2 regions of the Bradyrhizobium sp. CAR08 genome follow, and region 1 is predicted to be linked to the other one. Evidence: riboswitches for the same ligand, from Rfam matches in the RefSeq annotation. Region 1 holds a riboswitch; the other holds the start of a gene.
The links. A riboswitch is a leader RNA that binds a small molecule or an ion and turns the genes downstream of it on or off. The one in region 1 is predicted to bind cobalamin.

Region 1 (3,353 bases):
GCATGTCTCGCTCCGCGGGATGTCGTCACGGACAAACGACCAGTTCAGGATCGTCACCGGTCCGGTCAGCATAGCCTTGACGGGTTTTTTGGTCAGAGACTGCGCATGTCGCCACCATTTAACGGTCATGGGCTTCGGGCGGGAGACATCTCCAAACAGGATAGGAGGACGAACGCACCGCGAGCCATAAGACTGAACCCAGCCGTGCTTGGTGAATGCGAAACCCAACAGCTGCTCGCCAAAGTATTGAACCATGTCATTGCGCTCGAACTCACCGTGTACGAGCACGTCCAGGCCGATATCTTCCTGCCAATGCACGGTATGGGCTGTCTCCGCTTTCAGAAGCTGCTCGTACTGCGTGTCATTCAGCGCTCCCCGCGCATGAGCTGCACGCGCATTGCGGACGTCCGCCGTTTGCGGAAAGGATCCGATGGTTGTGGTTGGAAACATCGGCAATGCGAAGGCGACGCGCTGGACGTCGGCGCGCTGGGTGAACGCACTGCGACGGCGACGCATGCTATCGTCGATCGCGGCCATTCGTCCGGCGACGTTCGCACTGTGGATCTTCGGCGATGTTTCGCGGGTGACGGATGCATCCTCTGAGAGCGTGAGTTCATCGGCCACGTCGGCAGCATGGCCAGCCAGCGCTTTGCCCAATATCGAAAGTTCCTTGATCTTCTGCACTGAGAACGCCAACCACGTCTTCAGATTGGGATCGAGATCGATCTCTAGTTCAATGTCGGTCGGAACATGAAGCAGCGAGCAGGAGGGGGCAATCTGAACACGGTCCCTGCCCAGTTTTTTGACCATGGGAGCAAGTTGGTCGAGTAGCGCCGGCAGATTAGAGCGCCACACGTTGCGACCATCAACGACACCGAGCGAGACCACGAGATCTCTACCTGCTCTGGCGACAATCGCGTCCAACTGGTCAGGTGCACGAACCAGGTCGACATGAACCCCGGCAACGGGCAAGGCCAAGACTGTTTCAAGATTGTCGCCGACACCCCCGAAGTATGTGGCCAGCATGATTTTAAGGGCCGGCACGGCCTTAGCGAAATGAGCATAGGCCCGGCGGACAGCGGCCCGAGATGCTTCGTCGACGTCCATCACTAGGCATGGCTCGTCGAGCTGAACCCATTCAGCGCCGCGCGAGGCTAGTTCGCGGAGAACATCGACATAGACGGGGAGGAGTCGATCAAGCAGCGACAGCGGATTGAATGCGGGATTTACGCTTTTGCCGAGCTTCAGGAAAGTGACTGGGCCCACTAGGACGGGCCGCGTCTGATAACCGAGGCTTCTTGCCTCCTCATATTCCTCGATCGGCTTCCGAGAGGCATACTTAAAGATCTGATCCTGGTGAAATTCCGGCACCATGTAGTGGTAGTTCGTATCGAACCACTTCGTCATCTCCTGTGCGGCTACGCCGGGCCCATGCTGAGCGTGACCACCGTCTTGAGCGCCACGCGCCATGGTGAAGTAGGTTTTAAGCGACACAGGACCTTCGTTCCAGCCGTAAACGTCGGGAATGGCGCCGACCATTAGGCTGGTATCGAGCACATGGTCGTAGAGCGAGAAGTCATTCGAAGGAATGACGGTCGCACCGCGGGATTTCTGCCGTGCCCAATTAGCGGCACGAAGTCCACTCCCCGCCTCGAGGAGCTCGGCTTCGCTGGATTTTCCCGCCCAGTAGCTCTCGAGTGCGAATTTGAGTTCGCGTCGTGGGCCGATGCGTGACGTCCCCAGTGTGGCAACGGGAAGCGAAAGGATTGACATAGCTTAGACCCCATGTTGGGGCAAAGGCCATGGCGGACGCAGACAGCGAACATCGCGTGAGCGACAACTGCTTGGCGCACACCGGGACGCCCCGCCCGTGGACGATATCTTGTCGAGGCAGGTCTCCTGGCTCACGGGTCGTCGCTGCTGTCCGGCCTTCCCGAAGCCGCATGGCTTCAGTGACTTCGTTGGACAGCGGCTCGCCGCTTACAGTTGCGGGGGCAGCGCCGGCATTGCACCGGCTTCCCTCTTAGCTCCGGATCAAACGAAATCCGGAGACCGCGACGGCTTGAAATTATGCGCACGAGGATCGATGCGTCAACCTACCGATTCTCGCTGCGACATTGCCCAAGCGATTACGAGCGCACTAGGCGGGTACGACGGTCTTGCTCGCGGCCTGGTGAACACGCCCTGATCCGTGGAGGCTCCGCTTGTGAAATGCATTCGCTCCCTGCTCGCGTAACGGTTGAGCTCCACCACCGGAACGAACCCGGGCCGCTTTCGGTATCTGTGTGATCGCGAGGAGGCGACCTTTTCCGTCAGCAGCTTTTCGAACCTGCGCGTCAGGAAGGTGCGATCATCCTCGGCCGGCATCCGTTTGGTCACAGCCCACGAGGCTCCCTAGAAATTTCGAAAGCCGGATTGCTCCAGGACCGAACGGATGATCAGGTCGGCTCCTTGGTGTTCGGCGGGCCCGCGACCAGGCACGAGGTCGTCCGCCTCCGTGAGGTTGGCCAAGATGATCTTCTCGGTGCACTAGGTGTTCACGTGCTCAGCGACTTTTGCGCCGGCTTCGATGCGTCCGTGGCCGCTCGACGCCGGGTCTGCCTCGCCTCGACTCGCCGCCAGCGACGATAGGCCGTAACGCGGCCGCTGAGCATCGAGGGCCTTGTCCTTGTTCGTGACAAATTCGACGGTGTCCTCCGACAGAGCCCTTTGAGGGGTTCCTCGGCGTCGCTCAGCGTCTTAAGCTGATAACGATGTTAATCGACCTCGATGCGCCCCATGCGGTCGTGGTCTCCTCAAGGTCCCACATCTACAACTTCGTTCGCGAAATCGAGCGATGAGGCCTTTTGGTCGCGGGCTGCCTATCCTGTCTTGGACGGGACACAGGTGTCAGGGACCGGACAGACCACCGCGCATTGCGGCGTGTCGCAATGGCCCTCGCACTCCGTACATTTTTTGGCATCGATAACGTAAATGTCACGCTTCAGACTGATCGCCGCGTTGGGACACTCGAACTCACATGCGCCACAAACGGTGCATTGCGAAGCGACGATCTTGTAAGCCATGCCTTCCGACTCCTTAGGCGAGCGATGCCATGGGCGATCCCTTTCAAATGCCGTGCCAAACGCAGACGCGCTCAATGTTGGGCAATTTGCCCAATTCGGCTGTCCCGGGTCTGAGACCATGTTGCGTCTGCGACAGCAACAGGTCGCTTCAATTTCAGGCTACGAGCCATCGGGCCCTCTTGCGAGAGTCAGTCGCGACTTGACGCTGGAAGCGTCCGTCGGTTTGTTTGGCACGTCAGCGCGGGGGCAAGCGAGGCTGACGCTTCCTCCACCGGCGGCGACAAAAAC
Region 2 (3,353 bases), on a different contig from region 1:
TAAAGTCGGCGTAGCGCGCATCGACATAGGCGATGTTGCCCCAGAGACGCAGGGGACCGATCGGACGCACGGACGCGGCAAGCTCGACGCCCTTCGATTCCTGCCGTCCGGCAAGGTTGAGCTGCATGCCGCCGGCCGCGGCATAGACGTTCTTGCGCAGGATGTCGTAGGCCGAGAACGACCACTCCGCCCGGTTGTCCCAGAACAGGTGCTTGACGCCGGTCTCGTAGGTGCGCGCGGTGGTCAGGTTCAGCGGATCGGTCGGATTGAGCAGGAAGATGTTGTTGGCCGAGATGTCGGCGCCGGTGGCGTATTGGCTGAAAAAGGTCAGGCCCGGTACGGCTTCCCAGGTGTAGCCGATACGGCCTGTGGTCGGGACCCAGGATTGCGAGAACGGGAAGTTCGCCTTCTCCAGACCGAACTTGTCGGTCGAATTGCGGTCGAGCCCGATATGCTCGACGCGCAGGCCGCCGACCAGCGCAAAGCTGCGCGTGAACTTCAGCCGGTCCTCGAATGACAGCGCCTCATTGTCGATGCGCGCGGTCTGCTGCTGAATGGTGAGCAGGCCGTAATAGCCGCGAGGCGGATCGACCAGCGGAACGGAATCGCCGGGGAAATTTGCGGCGCCCGGCCTCACGAAATCAAGGTAGCTTGAGGAAAGCGTCGTGACCAAACGGTTGTCAAAGCCGGCGATATTCGCATCCCAGATCAAATCGGTGACGTTGCCGACCAAGCGTTGGCTGTGCGCGACATAGAAGCGCTCACGATCGACCATGTTGGTCCCGGAATTGAACGCCTCGATCTCATTGTTGAACCATGTGCGCTCAGCTCCGTAAGCATAGGCTTGACTTTTCAGCGTCAGGTCGGGCGCCAGATTCAGCTCGAAACCGCCGCGCAGCCACACCTCCTTCGCCACGTTCTTGTTGTCGAGGACGTTGTAGTTGGTATTGAAGGTGCGGTCGTCGATCGTGACCGCACCGAGATCGGTTTTGTTGTAGTTCGAGACGTAATTGCCGGAAACGATCCCCGTCGTCGCATGCGAGCCGCTGAAGGCAATCGGCACCAGCGGCGCACCCCAATAGGCTTTCGAGCGATCTTCGCGATACTCGATCGCGCCCCAGACCTTGAGGCTGTCGGAGATGCGGTAGTTGAGCTGGCCGGAGACATCGAGCGTCTTGGTGTTGGTGTCGTCGGCAAAGCCGTTGAGCGAGGAACGGCTGACGTCGAAGCGGTAGTCCAGCCCCTGCACATTGGTGCTGCCGCCCGAGCCGTAATGCGCCCGGAACGAGTTCAGCGAGTCCCAGGAGAAATCCGCCTCGTTCCGGATCGGACCGGTGTGCGGCTGCTTGGTGACGAAGTTGATCGCGCCGCCGGCGGCGCCCTCGCCTGACATCAGTGATGCCGGACCCTTGAGGAATTCGACAGCCTCCAGATTGGCCGTGTCCACGATCCGAGAGGTCATGTTCTGCGGACCGATCTTGATGCCGTTATAGAGCGTGTTGATCTGGCTGTTGGTGAAGCCGCGCATGGAGAAAGCCGAAGGCTCGGCCGGATTGTCGCCGGCTGTGACGCCCACCGCTCCCTGCGCGACGTCGGACACGGTGCGGTAGCCCTGCTCGCGCATGGTTGCGGCCGAGATCACCTCCACGGTCGCGGGCGTTTCTCGCACGGTCAGGCCGAGGCGCGAAGCGCTTTCGGCGACGGCATTGGTGTTGAGCGGCGTCTGTGCCGCCGTGGTCGGCACGACGGGCTTGGGCACTGCGGATGCAGTCTCCGGCCGGCGCGCTGCTGCGCGGCGTGAGCGCTGCGCGTCCCGTCCGGCCGGCTTGGCCTGCCTGCGGGATTGTGGCGCCGACACCTCGACGGGCGGCAGTGGCTCGCGGGCCTGCTGCGCCAAGGCCGCTGGCATGTCGATGGCGACGAAAGATGTGAGAGCGGCGGATGCCAGTAGGAAACGGCGTGGTCGTACGATACGAAGGGAATACACGGTCTTGGACCTCGGAGCGACGTCAGTGGCACGTCACCGCGAACCAGGGTCCCATCGTCCGGCTCCCAGCCTTCCGATGAAGCCGAATGTCTGTACTCCCCGACCGACATCTTCGCGTGTGACCACGGCTGACGGCAGGTCTCCTGGCTCGCGGGTCAGTACCTTGCATCGCCTTCCCGGGACCGAGATACCCAGTGGCTCGTGACGCAAGATTCGCCGCTTACAGTTGCGGGGGCAGCCACGGCATTGGGGACAAACTCCCCGCACCGCATTCCCTTTTCATCCCCTCTCGGGGAAACCGTCGCGAGCATCTAGGATTACGATCCAGACAGAGTCAATGTGCCAGTTGCGGCGCTATTGCCACAACGACCAGTTTCCTTGGAGATAAGCATGGGAGGCGAGACCTTCCTCTGGCTGATACGGCACGCGCCCGTCGATGGCGTCGCGGGGACGATCCATGCGGCCGACGCACCGGCCGATCTCGGCGCTCGGGCGCAGCTGGAGGCACTGCGGCAGCGCCTGCCGCGGGACGCCGCGAGCTATGCGAGCCCGTCGCGGCGCACCGTCGAAACGGCCCGCGCGCTGGGGCTCGAGCCGCTGCAGCTGGACGAATTCAGCGAGCAAGACTTTGGCGACTGGACCGGCCGTCGGCATGACGAACTCGCCGCGACCGGTGGCGAGGCCTATGCACGGTTCTGGAGCGATCCGGCGCGCGGACGGCCGTCCGGCGGCGAAAGCTTTGAGGAACAGGTCGCGCGGGTCCGCCTGGGTTTGTCGAAGATCGGCACCGGGGCCGCAACGCTCGTCGTGCATTCCGGCACGATCCGGGCGGCGCTGTGCATCGCGCTCGACCTGACGCCACAAGCGGCCCTGCGCTTCGTGATCGATCCGCTGTCGCTGACCAGGATTGACCGGCTCGCGACCGGCTGGCGCGTCGTCTCCGTCAATCAGCGGACGATTTGATCAGGCCGGACGATCAGGCACATTGGCCTGCGCAAAGGTCGCCATGCCGTTGTGGAGCGCGCAGGCCGACCGCACCAGCGGCAGCGCGATGGCCGCGCCCGATCCTTCGCCGAGCCTGAGATCCAGGCTGATCAGCGGCTGCACGTTCAGCGCGCGCAGCACCAGCCGATGCCCCTGCTCCGCCGACTGGTGCGAGGCCAGCAGGAACAGCTGGCACGAAGGGTTGAGCCGCACCGCCGCCAGCGCCGCGACCGACACGATGAAGCCGTCGATCAACACGGGGATGCGGTGCTGTGCAGCCGCGATAACGGCACCGCAGATGGCGGCGATCTCGAGACCGCCGACGGCGCACAGGATCTTTTCGGGCGCAGCGCCCGCAATGTCATGGCGTGCGATTGCAGCG

Region 2: another riboswitch for cobalamin. It lies ahead of ACIPUD_RS28360 (TonB-dependent receptor); the one in region 1 lies ahead of metE (5-methyltetrahydropteroyltriglutamate--homocysteine S-methyltransferase).

What each region holds. Positions count from the first base shown of each region.
Region 1 covers NZ_JBIXJX010000011.1:271,200-274,552, reverse strand. Annotated here, with positions in the region: gene metE (5-methyltetrahydropteroyltriglutamate--homocysteine S-methyltransferase) at 1-1,773, opposite strand, end outside; cobalamin riboswitch at 1,873-2,072, opposite strand; gene ACIPUD_RS24040 (4Fe-4S binding protein) at 2,862-3,065, opposite strand.
Region 2 covers NZ_JBIXJX010000015.1:67,048-70,400, reverse strand. Annotated here, with positions in the region: gene ACIPUD_RS28360 (TonB-dependent receptor) at 1-1,987, opposite strand, end outside; cobalamin riboswitch at 2,104-2,305, opposite strand; gene ACIPUD_RS28355 (histidine phosphatase family protein) at 2,378-2,950, shown strand; gene cobT (nicotinate-nucleotide--dimethylbenzimidazole phosphoribosyltransferase) at 2,951-3,353, opposite strand, start outside.